Regions from separate parts of the Leucobacter chromiiresistens genome, predicted to be linked through region 1. Evidence: predicted binding sites of a transcription regulator. Region 1 holds the regulator's gene; the other holds the start of a gene.
What was found. The regulator LexA, encoded in region 1, represses DNA repair genes until DNA is damaged. The targets are predictions, from matches to a motif close to TCGAACANNTGTTCGA.

Region 1 (9,054 bases):
GACCGGCGCGGTAGGAGGAGCGCACGAGCGGGCCGGCGAGCACGCCCGAGAACCCGAGCTCCTCGGCCTCCAGCTGCATCTCCGCGAACTCGTCGGGGTGCACCCACCGGTCGATCGGGTGGTGCAGCGCCGAGGGGCGCAGGTACTGGGTGAGGGTGAGGATGCGGCACCCAGCGTCGCGCAGCTGCGCCATCGTCTCGCTGACCTCGGCGCGGGTCTCGCCCATGCCGAGGATGAGGTTCGACTTCGTGATCATGCCGGCGTCGCGGGCGCGCTCGATGATGCCGAGCGAGCGCTCGTACCGGAACCCGGGCCGGATGCGTCGGAAGATGCGCGGCACCGTCTCGAGGTTGTGCGCGAACACCTCCGGGGCCGCCGCGAACACCTCGGCGAGCCCCTCGGGGCGGCCGCCGAGATCGTCGACGAGCACCTCGACCCCGGCGCCCGGGTTCAGCTCGTGGATCTGGCGGACGGTCTCCGCGTAGAGCCACGCGCCCGTGTCGGGGAGGTCGTCGCGCGTGACCCCCGTGATGGTCGCGTACTTCAGCCCCATCGTGCGCACCGACTCCGCGACGCGGCGCGGCTCGTCGCGGTCGAGCGGGAGCGGCTTGCCCGTCGAGATCATGCAGAAGTCGCAGCGGCGCGTGCAGATCGAGCCGCCGATGAGGAAGGTCGCCTCGCGGTCCTCCCAGCACTCGAACACGTTCGGGCACCCCGCCTCCTGGCACACGGTGTGCAGCCCCTCGCGCTCGACGAGATCGCGCACCTCGCGATATTCGGGACCGAGCCTCGCCCGCGTCTTGATCCATGCGGGCTTCCGCTCGATCGGGGTCTCGGCGTTGCGCGCCTCTATGCGGAGGAGGGGTCGGCCCTCGGGTGCGGGTCGCTCTCCCGTCGACGGCAGTCGCCGGGCGCTCATGCGACGAGCTCCGCGATCGCGGCGGCGAGCCGGCCGTCGAGGAAGGGGGCGAGCTCTGCCGGTGCGATCCGGCGCCCCGCCATCGCGCTCAGCGTGGTCACCCCGGCGTCGCGGATGCCGCACGGCACGATCGCGGCGAAAGGGGCCGGATCGTTGCAGCAGTTCACGGCGATGCCGTGGGTGATGATGCCGGCTCGCGCGTGGAGGCCGATCTGGGCCACCTTGGCCGGGACGTCGTGGTGCTGCACCCAGACCCCGGAGCGCCCCTCGATGCGGGCGCCCGCCAGCCCGAGGTCGGACATGGCGGCGATGATCGCGGTCTCGAGCGCCCGCACGAGATCGACGACGCCCGCGCCGCCGCGCAGTCGGATCACGGGGTAGCAGACGAGCTGGCCCGGCCCGTGCCAGGTGACCCGCCCGCCGCGGTCGACGGGAACGACCGGGCTCCCATCCGCGGGGTACTCCTCGGGATCGGCTCGGCGACCGGCCGTGTACACCGACTCGTGCTCGAGCATGATGACGGTGCCGCGGTCGGCTCCGCGCTCGATGCGCGCGACGGCGGCGGCCTGCAGGTCGAGGCCGCGCGCATACGGCACCAGGTCGGGCGCTAAACCCGCGACGGTGGTTGCGGGATGGGGGAGCGCACGGGAGGCGGCTGACGTGGTCGCGGTCATGCGACCACCTTAGATGGACTCGGTGCAACAAATCAAACGGCGGCCGAAGCCGCGCGCCGCCGGGGGCGCGCGTCGGCGGGCGCGCTCAGACGGACCGGAACACGGCCACGACGCGGCCGAGCACCTCGGCGTGGTCGCCGAGGATCGGCTCGAACGCGCTGTTACGCGGCAGGAGCCAGGTGTGGCCATCGCGCCGCCGGAACACCTTGACCGTGGCCTCGCCGTCGAGCATCGCCGCCACGATGTCGCCGTTCTCGGCCTCGCGCTGCTGGCGGATCACCACGAAGTCGCCGTCGCAGATCGCGGCGTCGACCATCGAGTCGCCGACCACGCGCAGCATGAACAGCTGGCCGTCGCCGACGATGGTGCGGGGGAGCGGCACGATCTCCTCCACCTGCTGGTCGGCGGTGATCGGCACGCCGGCCGCGATCTGACCGACGAGGGGCACGTAGGCGGCCTCCTCGGGGCGCTCGGCCGGGGCCTCGGCGATCGCCGCCGAGGTGGAGGCGAGCTCGACCAGGATCTCGAGCGCGCGGGGACGATTCGGGTCGCGCCGGATGTAGCCGCCCAGCTCGAGGCGACTGAGCTGGTGGGTGACGCTCGACAGCGATGAGAGGCCGACCGCGTCGCCGATCTCGCGCATGCTCGGGGGGTACCCGCGGCTCTCCACGGAGCGCGCGATGCACTCGAGGATGGCCTGCTGCTTCTCGCTCAGCGGCTTGGCGGATCGGGGCGCGGCTGCGTCGCTCATCGCTGTCCTTTCTGGCCCTGTGGGCGATGCGGATGGGGCGCGATCCATGAATGTCGGTGGGTGCTGATTCAGTGATCCCGTTGATCGAAACCTTAGTCGTGCCGTTCGAACACGGGCAAACATACGTTCGAGTGTCGCCGAAAATAAGGGAACATGCGTTCGAACCACCGGTTGCGGTTTCGCTTCATCGAATAAATATTCGAAACAGATGTTCGGTGCGGGCGGCGCTCGCAGCGGCCTCGCATCAGGAAGGGATGTCATCATGAGCGCAGCAGCGGTTCAGGGTCAGGATTCACGGGAGACGATCGACGCTTCGGGCGCACTCCGCCTGACGCGGCGCGGGCGCATCGTGCTCGGCGCCCTCGCGACGATCCTCGTCGCGGGCGTGCTCGCCCTCCTCGCGTCGCTCGCCGCTCCCGAGGCGATGGCGTCGGGCGAGGGGCCGAACGGCGAGCAGTTCGAATACGTCGTGGTGCAGCCCGGCAGTTCGCTCTGGTCGCTCGCGAGCGATCTCGACCCCGCGGCCGACCCCCGCGACCTCATCACCGAGATCGTCCAGCTGAATCAGCTCGACGACTCGTCGGTGCAGGCGGGCGAGGCGATCGCGGTTCCCCTGCGCTACTCCGACAACCCCCTGGTGGTGTCGGGCGACGAACTGGGCGCGTGAAGGCGGTGCCCGGCCGTCGGGTGCACGAGCGCCTGGCGGGCTCGCCCCTCGCATGAGGTGCGACGGTCGTAGAATTGCCGGGTGACCAGTTTGAGCGACCTCCCTCTCCGTGACAACCTCGTGGGGCAGCAGCCCTACGGCGCACCGCAAGACGCGGTTCGAGTGAGCTTGAACGTGAACGAGAACACGCATCCGATCCCCGAGAACGTCGCTATCGACATCGTGCAGTCGCTCGCGCGCGCGGTGACCGGTGTGAACCGATATCCGGATCGCGAGTTCACCGAGCTCCGCGGCGCACTGGCAGGCTATCTCGGTTACGGCCTCGTCGCTGAGCAGGTGTGGGCGGCCAACGGGTCGAACGAGGTGCTGCAGCAGGTGCTGCAGGCGTTCGCCGGCCCCGGGCGCTCGCTGCTGAGCTTCACCCCGACATACTCGATGTATCCGCTGCTCGCGGCCGGTACGGACACGGCCTGGATCGGGGTCGAGCGCCCCGCCGACTACGCGCTCACCCCGGAGGCGGTCGTCGCCGCGCTGCGCGAGCACCGGCCGGACGTCGCGATCCTCTGCGGTCCGAACAACCCGACCGGCACGACGCTCGACCGCGAGGTGATCGTCGCCGCCTACGACGCCTTCGACGGCATGCTCGTCATCGACGAGGCCTACCAGGAGTTCGACACCGAGCGCGAGAGCGCCGTCGCACTGCTGCCCGGTCGGCACCGGCTCATCGTGTCGCGCACCATGAGCAAGGCGTTCGCCTTCGCGGGAGTGCGACTCGGCTACCTCGCGGCCGACCCCGCCGTGATCGATGCGCTGCGCCTCGTGCGGCTGCCCTACCACCTCTCCGCGCTCACCCAGGCGGCGGCCACCGCCGCCATCCGGCACGCGGACGCGATGCTCGCGACCGTCGCCGACATCAGCGCGCAGCGGGATCGGCTCGCCGGCGCCCTGACCGAGCTGGGCTACACCGTGCACCCCTCGGGCGCCAACTTCCTGCTCGTCGGCGGCTTCGCCGATCCGGAGGCGACGTTCGAGGAGCTGCGTGCACAGGGGATCCTCATCCGCAATCTCAGCATCCCCGGCCACCTGCGCATCACCGCGGGCACCGCGGCCGAGACCGGCGCCGTGATCGACGCGATCGCGGCACTCGGCCCGGGAGGAGCGCGGGGCTGACGCAGCGCCCGTCGCGAGACGCGACGCCGATAGACTGGTGACCATGACTGCCGCACCCCGCACCGCATCGCTCGAGCGCTCCACCAGCGAGTCGCAGATCAGCGTGCGCGTCGACCTCGATGGAACCGGAACGTCGCAGATCGAGACGGGCGTGCCGTTCTTCGATCACATGCTCACCGCGTTCGCGCGCCACTCGCTGACGGACCTCACCGTCAACGCGGTCGGCGATGTGCACATCGACGTCCACCACACGGTCGAGGACACGGGGATTCTGCTCGGCCAGGCCATTCTGGCGGCGCTCGGCGACAAGGCGGGCATCTCCCGCTACGGCGACGCGCTGGTGCCGCTCGACGAATCCCTCGCGCAGGCCGTCGTCGACATCTCGGGGCGGCCGTACCTCGTGCACTCCGGGGAGCCCGCCGGCTTCGAACTGCACCTCATCGGCGGCCACTTCACGGGCTCCATGGTGCGGCACTTCTTCGAGGCGCTGACCCTGAACGCGCGGCTCACCGTGCACCTGAAGCTGCTCGAGGGGCGGGATCCGCACCACATCGCCGAGGCGGAGTTCAAAGCCTTCGCCCGCGCCTTCCGCGAGGCCAAGGCGCTCGACCCCCTCGTGCAGGGCGTCCCCTCCACCAAGGGCGCGCTGTGAGCGATCAGCAGGCGGGCGTCGGCGCCCCCGCGAGCTCCGATGCAGCTGCGGCTGGCGCCACCGCCAAGCGGGTCGTCGTGCTCGACTACGGCTCGGGCAACGTGCACTCCGCCGTGAAGGCGCTCGCCCACGCGGGAGCCGACGTCGAACTGACGCGAGACCCCGCCGCGGTGATGGCGGCCGACGGTCTCCTGGTGCCCGGAGTCGGGGCCTTCGATGCGGTGATGCAGCAGCTGCGCGCCGTGCGGGGCGACGAGCTCATCGACCGGCGGCTCGCCGGCGGCCGCCCCGTGCTCGGCATCTGCGTCGGCGAGCAGGTCATGTTCTCCCGCGGCATCGAGCGCGGCGTCGAGACCGAGGGGCTCGGCCAGTGGCCCGGCACCGTGCGCGAGATCGACGCCCCCGTGCTGCCGCACATGGGCTGGAACACCGTCCAGGTGCCCGAGGGATCCCGGCTCTTCGCCGGCCTCGAGAACGAGCGCTTCTACTTCGTGCACAGCAACGCGGCGACGGAGTGGTCCATCGAGGGGCGCACCGCGGCGACCCGCCCGCTCGTGACCTGGGCGGAGCACGGCGAGCGCTTCATCGCCGCGGTGGAGAACGGGCCGCTGAGCGCGACCCAGTTCCACCCCGAGAAGTCGGGCGACGCCGGCATCCGACTGCTGCGCAACTGGATCGACACCCTGTAAGCACGCTCGCGAGCGCACATCGGAGGCACCCCGCACCCGGCCCGGCGGCGCTCGCGAGCCCGCGTCTCGAAGACCCGACCCGCACCCCGAGAAGGAGATAACACTCATGAGCGAACTCGCCGAACGTCCGAGGCTGCAGCTGCTTCCGGCGATCGACATGGTCGACGGCAAGGCCGTGCGGCTCACCCAGGGTGAGGCCGGCACCGAGACGAACTACGGCAGTCCCGTGGACGCCGCGCTCGACTGGATCCATCAGGGCGCGGAGTGGATCCACCTCGTCGACCTGGACGCCGCGTTCGGCCGGGGCAGCAACGTCTCCGTCGCCCGCAAGATCATCAAGCGCGCCGGTGACGTGAAGATCGAGTTCTCCGGCGGCATCCGCGACGACGCCTCGCTCGAGGCGGCGCTCGAGATGGGCGCGACGCGCGTCAACCTCGGCACGGCAGCGCTCGAGAACCCCGAGTGGACGGAGGCCGTCATCGCGCGCTTCGGCGACCGGGTCGCGGTGGGGCTGGACGTGCGCGGCGAGACCCTCGCCGCTCGCGGGTGGACGCAGGAGGGCGGCAATCTCTGGGACGTGCTCGACCGGCTCGAAGCGGCCGGCTGCTCCCGCTACGTCGTCACCGACGTCACGAAGGACGGGACCCTGCGGGGGCCCAACATCGACCTGCTCGCGCAGGTGTGCTCGCGCACCAACCGGCCGGTCGTCGCATCGGGCGGCGTCTCGAGCCTCGACGACATCGCTGCGCTGCGCGACCTCGTCGACGACGGTCTGGAGGGCGCGATCGTCGGCAAGGCGCTGTACGACGGGGCGTTCTCGCTGCCCGCCGCGCTCGACGTCGCGGGCCGGTAGGCGGGGACGCCGCGCGCATGGCGATCAAGAAGCTCCCGTCGACGGGCGACGCCCCGCGCAGCACGGGCGTGCCCGACAGCCTGAGCGCCGGCGGGCCGTCCGACTCCGCGGGGTTCCCGTGGGCCGGGCGCACGTTCGATCACCACGACACCGCGTTCGCGGACGACGACGGCCGCGCTTCGGAGCACGTCACGGCGCTCATCCGCGCGGTGCGCGACGCCGCCGATGCGGCGAGGACGGCCGCCGCGGCCGCCGAGTACTGGTCCGCCGTGAGTCGCGTCGCGCAGGCGCAGTCGGAGGCGATCGCCGGATTCGCGGCCGAGCGCTTCCTGGTGCCGATGCTCGCGGAGGCGGGGGAGCTCGGGCAGACGCCCGACGGGCGCACGGTCGAGAAGTCGCAGGAGCTGTCGATCGTGTCCGTCGCGGCGCCCGATGGACGGCGCGTGCTGCCCGTATTCACCTCCGTGGAGACCTTGCGGCGCTGGAACCCCGAGGCGCGGCCGATTCCCGTGCCCGGCTCGCAGGCGGCCCTGGCCGCGGCGCAGGACGGCACGGAGCTGATCATCATCGATCCCGGCACGCCGGAGCGGGAGTTCGGCGTGCGACGCACGGCGCTCGAGGCGCTGGCGCTGGGCGAGCGGGTGCTGCCCGCATGGGCGGACGCGGCGGTGCAGGAGGAGTTCCGTGAGCTGGGAGCGGCGGATCCGCGGATCGCGGCGCTCTGGATCGCTCCGGGCGAGCTCGAGAACCGCCTGCTGCAGCCGGAGGTGACGGTGATGCTCCGCATGTCGGAGTCGGTCGGCGACGCGCACCGGGAGGTGCTGCAGGCGCTCCAGGCCCGCATCGCCGCATCGGAGATCGTTGCGCGGAGGGTCGACTCCTTGACGCTACGGCCCGTTGCGGCGGCGTGACCGGACGTCGCCGGGGGCGCCGTTTCAGAAGAGGTTGATCAGCAGGATGTAGCAGGCGGTGCCCGCCGCCACGCTGAGGACGGCGCGCCGACGGCCCGCCAGGTGCACGATGATCGTCACCGCAGTGGCGGCGAGCACCGCCCACCAGTGATCGGCGCGTGCGACGAGCTCGTCGCGCAGGATCACGATGGCGAGGATGCAGAGGATCCCCGCCGGCATCCACCGCCCGAGCGCGGCGACGAACTTCGAGCGCCGCAGCGGTTTCAGGATCGCGAACGGCAGTGCGCGCAGGGCGATCGTGACGACGGAGCCGATCGCGACGGCCGCGAGGAGGTAACCGAGCTCAGGCACGATCGGTCTCCTCGCGGGGCGGATCGGCCGGGTCGCCGAGCTCCGAGGCCCCGAGCTCCGCGGCGCGCTCCGGCGCCGGGCGCAGTCGCGAGACTGCGTAGCGGCCAGTCAGCAGAGCGGTAAAGACGAGCAGCGCGACGAGGAGCGCGTTGTCGGGAGCGGCCAGGATCGCGATCGCCGCGGCGAGGGCGGCGAGCAGCGCCGATGGCACCTCTCTGCGGCTTCGCACCGCGTCGAGCGTCATGACGACGAAGAGCGCGACGAGCGCGAACTCGAAGCCCTCGATCGGCTCGGGCAGCGCGGACGCGAGCGCGACGCCGATGAGCCCGCCGATCACCCAGTAGGCCTGCATCGCGAGCTGCCCCGAGACCATGCGGGCGGAGGAGAGCCGGTCGCTCTCCATGAGCACGTACGTCGCGTAGGCCTCGTCGATCATCGCGTAGACGGAGTAGGCGCGGGGGATGCCGGGTGAGACGCGCGAGATCGGGAACGAGAAGGCGTAGAACACGTGCCGGAAGTTGACGGCGAACACGGTGACGGCGATGGTCACGAGCGGAGTCGCCGCCGCGATCATGCTGACGAGGAGCAGCTCGACCGATCCCGCGAAGATGCCGATCGACAGGGCGGGCGCGAGCCACCAGGGGAGCCCCGCCTGCACGACGAGCACGCCGAGGGCGACGCCGAGCGGGAGGATGCCGATGCCGACGCCGAGGGAATCGCCGAGGCCGACGGTCACCTCCGCGAGCCGCGCCGAGCGGGGCGAGCGCTCGGCGGGGCCTGCGGCGGACGGGCGGGGCACGGCGCGCCGCTAGTTGACGGGACCGGTGTACTTCTCGCCCGGGCCCTGGCCGATGGGATCGGGGATCACCGACGCCTCGCGGAACGCGAGCTGCACCGAGCGCAGTCCGTCGCGCAGGCTGCGGGCGTGCATGTCGCTCACCTCGGGGGCCCCGGCGGTGATGAGGCCGGCGAGCGCGTTGATCAGCTTGCGCGCCTCGTCCAGGTCGATCTGCGTCTCGGGGTCGTCGGCGAGCCCGACCTTCACCGCGGCTGCGCTGAGCAGGTGCACCGCGGCGGTGGTGATCACCTCGACCGCGGCGACGTCCGCGATGTCGCGCGTGGCCTGCGAGACGTCTGCCTGCTCCGACTCCGCGGCGTCGGTGGGGGTGGATGCCGGTTCGGCGGTGTGCTCGGTCATGAGATCCTGTCTGCTCCTGCGGTAAGTGTGCTACGATGTTGTCGGTTCTCGGCGTTCTGCCGAGATCACGGAAGTGGAGATTCTCCCACCCGGCACCGATTCCAGGTTACCGGGTAGTTGACACCCCGCCGATCATTCGGCAGCTGCACAAGGGTGTGGGACGGCGCGTGCGCGGTCCTGATCTCGATGTCCGTGGCTCCCGCGAGGAGCGCCCACCAT
Region 2 (9,054 bases), 1.9 Mb from region 1:
CTCCCGGCCGCCGGCGACGTCCGCGGTGACGACGGCCTGCCCGGTCGCGGCGTCGCGGGACACCCGCGTCGGCAGCGCGCGGCGGACCACCCGGATGCCCTCGTCGGCGAACACCTCCTGCAGCGTCCTGGACACCTCCGGCTCCTCCTTCGACGCGAGCCGGGACCGGACCAGCACGGTGACCTGGGAGCCGAGCCGGGCGAACAGCTGCGCCTGCTCCAGGGCGACGTAGCCGCCGCCGAGCACGAGCAGGGACTCAGGGAGTTCGGTCAGCTCCATCGCCGTGGTCGAGGTCAGGTACCCGGTCTGGTCCAGGCCGTCGATCGGCGGGGCCCACGGCCGAGAGCCGGTCGCGACCAGGTAGTGCCCGGCCTCGATCGTCTCGGTGCTCCCGTCGTCCCCGGCGACCTGGAGGACCGGTGCGTCGGGGGTGCCGGCGAACGCGGCGTCGCCGCGGCGGACGGCCCAACCGTAGGAGTCGGCGACGTCGGCGTACTTCTCGCCCCGCAGCGACTCGACCAGCGCCTGCTTCCCGGCGATCAGGGCGGGCATGTCCACTGGCCCCGCCGTCGTCGCGATCCCCGGGAACCGGTCGGCGGCGTCGGCCGCGGAGTGCCGTGCGTCGGCCGCGGCGATCAGGGCCTTCGACGGCACGCAGCCGGTGTTCACGCAGGTGCCACCGAGCGTCCCGCGCTCGATCATCACCACCGACTTGCCGAGCGTGGTCGCGCGGATCGCGGCGGCGAACGCACCACCGCCCGATCCGATGATGGCGAGGTCGTACTTCGTGGGCATCGCAGCTCCCGTCACTTGGGTTTCTCTTCTTTCTCGGCCATACTGGACCTTCCAGTGCAGGGGAAGGTCAAGAAGGCTTCTGCCGAAAGAAAAGGGGGCCTGCGATGCGCATCGGGGAACTCGCCGAGCGGGCGGGAACGACGGCGAAGACGCTGCGGTTCTACGAGGAGCAGGGCCTGCTGCCCCCGGCCGAGCGCACGCCGTCCGGATACCGCGACTACGCGCCCGAGACGGCCGCCCGGATCGACTTCGTCCACCGCGGCCAGGCCGCGGGCCTCACCCTCGCCCAGATCCGCCAGATCCTCGACATCCGCGACGGCGGCGCTGCTCCCTGCGAGCACGTGCGCGATCTCCTCGACGCGCGCCTCGCCGAGATCGAGCAGCAGATCGCCCAGCTCACAGCGCTCCGAGACACCATCGCCGAGCTCAGGCACGACGCCGCGCAGCCCGACCCCGACTCGTGCAGCGCGGACCAGGTCTGCCGGTACCTGTAGCTCACGGAAAATCCTCTCGGCTCTCCCAAGCGACGAGAACGGAAAGTCGTGCAGAATCCCCCGTCCGCCAAATAGCGCCAAATCAAATAACGCGCACTACCAATAGCTTTCCGCCCAGTCCTTGATCTTGAACCAGGGAGCTCCCATCTCGACCTGCAGCGCTTTTGCTTCGCGCGACATCGCCACCACGCAACCGTCGTTGTTCGAGAGCACCACAACGGGGCGGCCGTACAGGGAGGGGTCGAAGACCCGCTCGCAGCTCGCGTAGAACGACTCGCAGTCCACGAGCGCGATCATTCGCCTACGCTCGGAGGACACGATGCAGGCTCCTCGTCACAACACCCCAGATGTGGAGTTCCGACAGCTCCGCGACCTCGATATCAGGGTGACGGCTGTTCTCGGCCGAGAGCACCACGCCCGCCCGCGTCACGCGAAGGCGCTTCACCGTCATCTCGCCGTCGACGACGGCGACGACGACGTGGCCGTCCTCGGGGCGGATCGAGCGGTCCACGATTAGCTCGTCGCCGTCGTAGATCCCGGCACGGGTCATGCTGTTACCGCGTGCGCGGATCAGGAACGTGGACACCCGGTTCGGCATCAAGTGCTCATTCAGATCAATCTCGGTCGTCTCGTAGTCCTGCGCGGGGGAAGGGAAGCCGCACGCGGCCTCGACGTCCGCGAAGGGGACGGTGCCGATGGGCGCCTCAGAATCGAGTGCCCGGACCTTTTCCACCCACATAACCACCCCCGCGCTCATCGAACATATGTTCGACTGCCTATTATGCGTCGCTCATCCGACAGGGCGCTAATCTGCTGGCGTGTTGAGAGGAGCGATGACGTGGAATCTGAGGGTGTAGGTGGATAGTATCCGAGCTATGACCACTGATCGCGATAAGCCGGCGTTCGAACCTGTCCTGCTCGATCTCTCACATGATGACGATTACACCGTTCTCATCCATGCTCTCGAAGAGTACGAGGGGGCGATGCAGAATGACGCCGATGACGAAAGGTATAGGGATGCGCAGGGGCAGACTGCCGTGATCCCAAGTCAGGAATCTGAGTATCAGGCGCTCGCAGACCGTGCTCGCGATCTTCGTCTGGAAATCGAGCGTCAGATCGACGCAAATGGCGACGCCCGCTCAGGGGCACGCGGATAGGGGTAAGTGTGCTTGATCCAAGTGATGACAATCCGGGTGAAGGTAGCGTCCTAGGGACGAGGCGACCCGCGATGTTGCCCAGCGGATCGAAGATCTCGTAGCTATCCGTCGCGCACAGATTGACGGCGAACGGCGCACACGTTCAGTCCGGGATCGCGACGAAGAGTACGAGCGACGAAGCCGTGCAAACCGTACCTGCTGAAGGCGACGGTGCACAGCAAAATGTTCCGGTTGCATCTAAATTCCAAGCATGACCAACACGACTTCCCCTGCTCCAGGGTGGTACTTGAATGAGAGAAACCAGCCGCAATGGTGGGATGGAGCGCGCTGGGGAGTGGTGGCGCGTCGGTCGGCGAACCTTCTCGAGGCCCAGAGATCAGAAATGATGCCGCGTGAGCATTTCAGCTTCGGTGGCTCTCAGCCCCAAAAAGGTAGGGGAGGCCATTGCGTTCCTCGTTTTGATGGGCACCATAGGTGGCCATCACTTTTACCTAGGCAACACGTGGCGAGCAGTGCTGTTGGCCTGCCTGACCGCGATCAATATAGGGATAGCCGTCTTCTTGCCAGCGCTTGCATTAGCAAATTGGGTTCTTTGTGGGGCAGTGCTATTGATTTTGATCGTGGACCTCTTCTTAATGAAGAAGGACGTTGCTCAGAGCAACGCGAGGCTTGGTCTCGATGGCGGCTTATTGCTACCGTCAGAGCTTCCGCGTTCCTGAAAGTAGAAAGTGCCCCACCCTTGGTGGGGCACTTTCTACTTAAGCGCTACTTCGTCTTTGCCGCGGGCGGCGGCGGGGGTGGCGTAGCGTTCGACGGGCGTGCAATGGGGCGATATTGAATCTTTGCCGGTTGCTGGCCAAGTTCAATGTATTTACCTGTAGATGTAGACCGGACGTATCGACCAGTCATGGTCTGCCTTGGTTTTCCGATTGGAATCTGTGCCATGATCGACCTCCTACGGTCAATTGTGCCTCAGGAGGCTAAGAATGCCCACGACTTTATGGGGTATCACTCTCTATATCGCCGCTCTTTTTCCTGGGGTTGCTTACGCATTCGCTAGGGAGGGTCACCGCGCTGTCGCGAAAAGGACGGTGCTGCGGGAAACCGTCACCTTTGTGTTCGTCAGTTTCGTTTGCGATGCCATTGTCATCGTTGTCATTTTGTTTGCCGCTATTTGGTTTCGTCCTTTAGGAACGGTCATACTCCAGCTCGTCCAAGGAGATTTCTCTTGGGTGTCAGACAATCTACTTCTTGCGGCCCTGTTCGCATGCGGAATTATTGCGCTCACAACGTTGCTCGGCTTTGCGCTTGGCTCGAAGTGGATTTACGAAGGGGGTTTGAAGAAGTTGTGGGACGCCCCTACTCCACGAGATGAATCTGCATGGACGAAAGTATTCAAGCATGAGGATGGCGAAGTAGTCGACGTATCTCTGGTGCTCAAGTCTGGCGCTTGGGTAGGTGGAGTGCTTAACAGTTTCGATGATGACCCAGACCCACATGTGAACCGGGAAATAACGATCATCAATCCGATGTACCGAGAAGCCGGCGGTGAGAAGGAAGCTCCAACCGAGACTCACTTCGCGGTTATCTCCGCTTCGGAGATAGAGCTATTGCAAGCAACGTTGAGGAAAGCTCCAGCAGATGACGTCGCGATGTTGGACCAGAACGAAGGAAGTACTGACCAAGATTAACGGTCGTTTATGAGACATAAATAAAGCGCTATCAATTTGTGAATGACAGCGCTCCGTGGCGGCGTTCTGACGTCGCTATGTGACGTGTCTTCGCAGCTTGGTTCTCGCCAGGCTCAGGTCGGTGCCGGGCGGACTTGCTGCACGGATGCGCATCGGCGGGCACTCCTAAAAGTCTCGCGCGGGACATTTCGCTTTCGGACTGTCAGGCATGGCCAGGGGAGGCTTCGATACCGGCGCGTGCGGATGACGCGACAGGTGCTGGACTCATCACAGTCGCACGTAGGCAGCGCCTGCCCATTGTTGTCGCGCGAGGTAGCCCACGGCCGCAGCCACGGTTGACACCCCGTCGAGCAACGAATCGTCGTCGACGCCTTCTCGGCTCATGCTGTTCTGACACGCCAGCACCTGTACGCCAGCACTGTGGATTGTCGCGACGAGATCGTCTCGGTAGGCACCGCCTGCAATGAGGCCGCGCACTGCACCGCCCTGGACGACGACTTGGACCATCGCATCGGGATCCAGATCGTGGACTGCGTTTCGTGCAACGCGTAACGCGACGGTGAGGACTCCAGCGTCCTCGGCGAGGACGTGGATGACGAGTCCGTTCCGAGTGGTCATCAGGCCAGGGAGAGGAAGAGCTTCTCCAGCTCGTCGGGATTGGTGGCGTTGTCTGCGTCCGGGGTGGTCATGCAGTCGCGAAGAGCGGTGGAAATGACGAGGAAACCGGCCCGATCCAGAGCTTTAGAGACTGCGGAGAGCTGCTGCACGACGTCGCGGCAGTGAGCGTCGTCTTCAACGGCGCCGATCACCGCGGTGAGCTGTCCTTGCGCACGCTTCAGACGGTTGAGCACCTTCCGCTTCGCCTCCTGATCGTGCACCAGCGAATCGGGGCTTTCAGATGCACTGCTCATCAGTGTTTCCTTCCGTCGAGTTGACAACAACTATACCCCCCGGGGTATGGTGTCCATAAGGTTTTAAAGATACCCCCGGGGGTATTGCCGGAAAGGGAGAAAACATGTGTCGAGCTACGAAGTGCCGAACCTGTGGAAAGACGACCTGGGCCGGCTGCGGCCAGCATGTGTCCTCGGTACGCGCGTCGGTGCCCGCGTCGCAGTGGTGCAATGGCAACCACACGCGCGGTGAGGTGCAGGCTGCACAGTCGAAGCAGGGCGGGTTCTTCTCGCGCCTGTTCGGGCGGTGACCGACGATGGCGACCACTGAACTCACGAGCGACACCTTCGCCACGGCGACACAGGGAGACGGGATTGTTCTCGTCGACTTCTGGGCGGCCTGGTGCGGCCCGTGCCGCTCGTTCGCTCCGGTGTTCGAGGCGGCGTCGGAGAAGCACTCCGACATCGTGTTCGCGAAAGTGGACACCGAAGCTGAACCGGAGGTGTCCTCCGCTCACCGCATCACCTCGATCCCGACGCTGATGGTGATCCGCGACGGCGTGCTGGTGTTCAAGCAGCCTGGTGCTTTGCCTGCCCCGCAGCTCGAGCTGCTGATCACCAAGGCCCGCGAGCTGGACATGGATGACGTCCGCCGCCAGATCGCCGCCTCCAAGACGGCTGCCTGATCGTGTGCGCTCAAATCACCTGCCCCTTCTGCGGCAAGCCCACGTGGGCCGGCTGCGGCCAGCACATCGACGATGCCCTCGCCGACGTCCCCGAAGACCAGCGCTGCACCTGCGCGCACTGACCCCCGCGAAAGCAGATCCCCATGCTCCTCGAACGCTTGTATGACGACGACCTCGCGCACGCCAGCTACCTGATCGGCTGCCAGCGGAACGGTGAAGCGATTGTGGTCGATCCCCGCCGCGACGTGCAGGTCTACCTCGACCTCGCCGCGAAGCACGGCATGACCATCACCGCCGTCACCGAAACCCACATCCACGCCGACTACCTCTCCGGCACCCGCGAACTCGCCGCACGCACCGAAGCGACGATGTACGTCTCCGCCGAAGGCGGGCCCGACTGGCAGTACGGTCCCGGATTCGATGACGCCACCCGGATGACGCACGGTCAGCGCATCACCCTCGGCAACATCACCCTCGAAGCAGTGCACACCCCCGGCCACACCCCCGAGCACCTCTCTTTCCTCGTCACCGATGGAGCCGCCACCTCCGACCCGGGCTACTTCCTCAGCGGCGACTTCGTCTTCGTCGGCGACATCGGCCGCCCCGACCTGCTTGATGAAGCCGCCGGCGGCACCGACACCCGCTTCCAGGGCGCACGCGACCTGTTCGCCAGCATCCGCGACCGCTTCCTCACCCTCCCGGACTACGTACAGGTCCTCCCCGCACACGGGTCCGGCTCGGCGTGCGGCAAGGCCCTCGGCGCCGTCCCCACCTCCACGGTGGGATACGAGCGACGCTTCGCCTGGTGGGCGCCGTACCTGTCCGCCGGTGACGAGCAGGGCTTCATCGACTCTCTCCTGGGTGATCAGCCTGACGCGCACGCCTACTTCGCCCGGATGAAGCGGCAGAACCGCACCGGTCCCGCTCTGCTGGGCGAGCTCGCACCGCTGCCGCAGATCGACGCCTCCGACCTGTCCGCCGCGCTGGAGGAAGACAGCGTCATCCTCATCGACACCCGCCACCACTCACAGGTACACCAGGGCACCGTGCCCGGCGCGCTCAACGTTCCCGGCGAAGCGAAAGCCGCCAGCTACGCCGCCTGGGTCTACGACCCTGAAACCGAGACACGCCCCCTCGTCGTTTTGGCAGACTCGACCGATGCGGCCGGGCGGTTCCGCGACCACTTGCTGCGGGTGGGGATCGACACCGTCCACGGCTCCATCGCAACCCTCGACGGACTGCAGCTCATGCAGCCGAAGACCATCGCGCCCACGGACATCGACCAGGTGAAGCACGCCCTCCTGCTCGATGTGCGCAACCGCACCGAATACAACGCCGGACACATCCCCGGTGCCGCCCAACTCTCCGGCGGTCGTGCCCTCTGGCACACCGACGAGCTCCCCGCCTCGGGTGTCATCCTCACCTACTGCCAGAGCGGCGTCCGTAACAGCGTCATCGCCAGCGCGCTTCGCCGAGCCGGTCACGATGTCGTTGAGATCGAAGGCAGCTACCGCGCCTGGCTCGCCGCCACAACGGCGCAGCCCGCCGCGAACGCCGCCTGACCCCTCGAGGAGCCCGAATGACTCTGCCCGTGATCACCGCGATGATTCTCGCAACGGTGGTCGGCGTCTCACTCGGGCTCCTCGGCGGAGGCGGATCCATCCTCGCCGTCCCCGTCTTCACCCTGGTGTTAGGGATGGAAACGCGAGAGGCGATCGCGTCTTCCCTCTTCGTCGTCGCGGTGACCAGCACCATCGCCGTCCTGATGCGCACGAGTACGAGAACCGTGAAATGGGGAGTCGGTGCCGCGTTCGGGGTGACAGGGATGCTCGGCGGACTCGCCGGTGCATCCGTGGGGCGGTTCGTTCCCGACGTTCTCCTCTCCGTCCTTTTCGGCGGCGTCATGATCGTCACGGCACTCGCGATGATCCGCGGTCGTCGTACGCCCGCCTCATCCGAGCGACCCCGAACGCGCAGCTCTCATGTCCTACGCGTCGTGATCATCGGGGTGTCGGTGGGGTTCCTCACCGGGCTGCTCGGGGCGGGTGGAGGTTTCCTCATCGTCCCTGCGCTGCTGATCTTCGGCCTCCCCATCGCCGCGGCCACCAGCACATCACTCCTCGTCATCGCATTGAACTCCACCGCAGGACTCGCCGCACAGGTGTTCACCACCGCGATCCCGTGGGAAACCGTTCTTCCTTTCACAGCCTTCGCCGTCGCCGGCTCCGTCGCCGGGATGCTGCTCGCCAGGAAGTTGTCCGCCCCAGTGCTCCGCAAAAGCTTCGGCTTCTTCGTCCTCGCCGTGGGCGTCGTCATGCTCACAACGACGATCCTGCGCCTCGCACCTCTTCTTTGACCCTCCAGGAATCACTCATGGCCGTCACCCCCGCTGCCGTCCCCCCGCGGGTCGGCGCCCTCATCGAGGGCTACCAGGGGCCTGTCATCGACGAACGTGCGGTCCGGGTCGCGGCCGGTCTTCTGCTGACGCTCGGACTTGTTGCCGCCACCGCCGCACTCGCGTTCGGGACCGCTCGCCCGCTGCAAATGTTCGGGATGTTCTTCTTGCTCGACGTGCTGACTCGCCTCCTCGTCAGTGATCGGTTGTCGATCACCCTGGCGTTGGGACGACTCGCGAGTCGCTCCCACTCCCCGCGCTGGGTCGGCGCCCCACAAAAGGCCTTCGCGTGGTGGCTGGCCGTCGGCATCGCCACCACCTCGTGCATCGCACTGGGCTCCGGCGCCATCCCTCTCCAAGGGGCACTCGCCCTATGCGGTGTCTGCTTCACCCTCCTGGCTCTCGAAGCGATCTTCGGCTGGTGCGCGGGCTGCCACCTCCACCGCCGTCTCAGCCGACACCCCACACATCACTGCGCCGACCGCTCCTGCAACCTCTAACCCCAAACCCCCGAAAGGACCCCATGCGTCGCTTCGCCCTCGTTACAGTCACCGCACTCGTCGCCGCCTTCGCGCTCACGAGTTGCACCGCGCCAACCACCGCCCAACCTGCGGTCAGCTCGGATGCGATCGTCATCGACGTCCGCACACCCGCCGAACACGCCAAAGGGCATCTCGATGGGGCACTCCTGCTCGACGTCACCGCCGGCGAGCTGCAGGCGGCAATCCCTGACCTGGACCCCCATGCCGACTACGTCGTCTACTGCCGTTCAGGTCAACGCGCCGCCGCCGCCGTCGAGCTGATGGAAGAAGCGGGATTCACCCAGGTACGCAACCTCGGCTCGCTCGCAGACGCCGCGGCCGCGACGGGGCTATCGGTCGTTCAGACTGATTGACCATCCTCACCCACGCTCCAGAAGTGGAGGATTGGTGCGCGCCTCAAAAAG

Region 2: BLT44_RS04130 (LexA family protein) is a predicted target of LexA. The motif match lies at 2,046-2,061, and genes of this name have one in related genera.

What each region holds. Positions count from the first base shown of each region.
Region 1 is NZ_FNKB01000001.1:2,789,806-2,798,859, reverse strand. Features, by position in the region: gene lipA (lipoyl synthase) at 1-919, opposite strand, end outside; gene lipB (lipoyl(octanoyl) transferase LipB) at 916-1,593, opposite strand; gene lexA (transcriptional repressor LexA) at 1,679-2,344, opposite strand; gene BLT44_RS12775 (LysM peptidoglycan-binding domain-containing protein) at 2,607-3,011, shown strand; gene BLT44_RS12770 (histidinol-phosphate transaminase) at 3,093-4,181, shown strand; gene hisB (imidazoleglycerol-phosphate dehydratase HisB) at 4,225-4,833, shown strand; gene hisH (imidazole glycerol phosphate synthase subunit HisH) at 4,911-5,522, shown strand; gene priA (bifunctional 1-(5-phosphoribosyl)-5-((5-phosphoribosylamino)methylideneamino)imidazole-4-carboxamide isomerase/phosphoribosylanthranilate isomerase PriA) at 5,629-6,375, shown strand; gene BLT44_RS12750 (SseB family protein) at 6,393-7,286, shown strand; gene BLT44_RS12745 (branched-chain amino acid transporter permease) at 7,311-7,637, opposite strand; gene BLT44_RS12740 (AzlC family ABC transporter permease) at 7,630-8,436, opposite strand; gene BLT44_RS12735 (DUF1844 domain-containing protein) at 8,446-8,835, opposite strand.
Region 2 is NZ_FNKB01000001.1:893,659-902,712, forward strand. Features, by position in the region: gene merA (mercury(II) reductase) at 1-795, opposite strand, end outside; gene BLT44_RS04120 (heavy metal-responsive transcriptional regulator) at 900-1,289, shown strand; gene BLT44_RS04125 (Y-family DNA polymerase) at 1,386-1,586, opposite strand; gene BLT44_RS04130 (LexA family protein) at 1,591-2,028, opposite strand; gene BLT44_RS04135 (hypothetical protein) at 2,165-2,446, shown strand; gene BLT44_RS15140 (TM2 domain-containing protein) at 2,839-3,165, shown strand; gene BLT44_RS15145 (DUF6338 family protein) at 3,433-4,137, shown strand; gene BLT44_RS04140 (DsrE family protein) at 4,405-4,755, opposite strand; gene BLT44_RS04145 (metal-sensitive transcriptional regulator) at 4,755-5,048, opposite strand; gene trxA (thioredoxin) at 5,345-5,713, shown strand; gene BLT44_RS04160 (MBL fold metallo-hydrolase) at 5,857-7,275, shown strand; gene BLT44_RS04165 (sulfite exporter TauE/SafE family protein) at 7,293-8,069, shown strand; gene BLT44_RS04170 (DUF4395 family protein) at 8,087-8,608, shown strand; gene BLT44_RS04175 (rhodanese-like domain-containing protein) at 8,632-9,003, shown strand.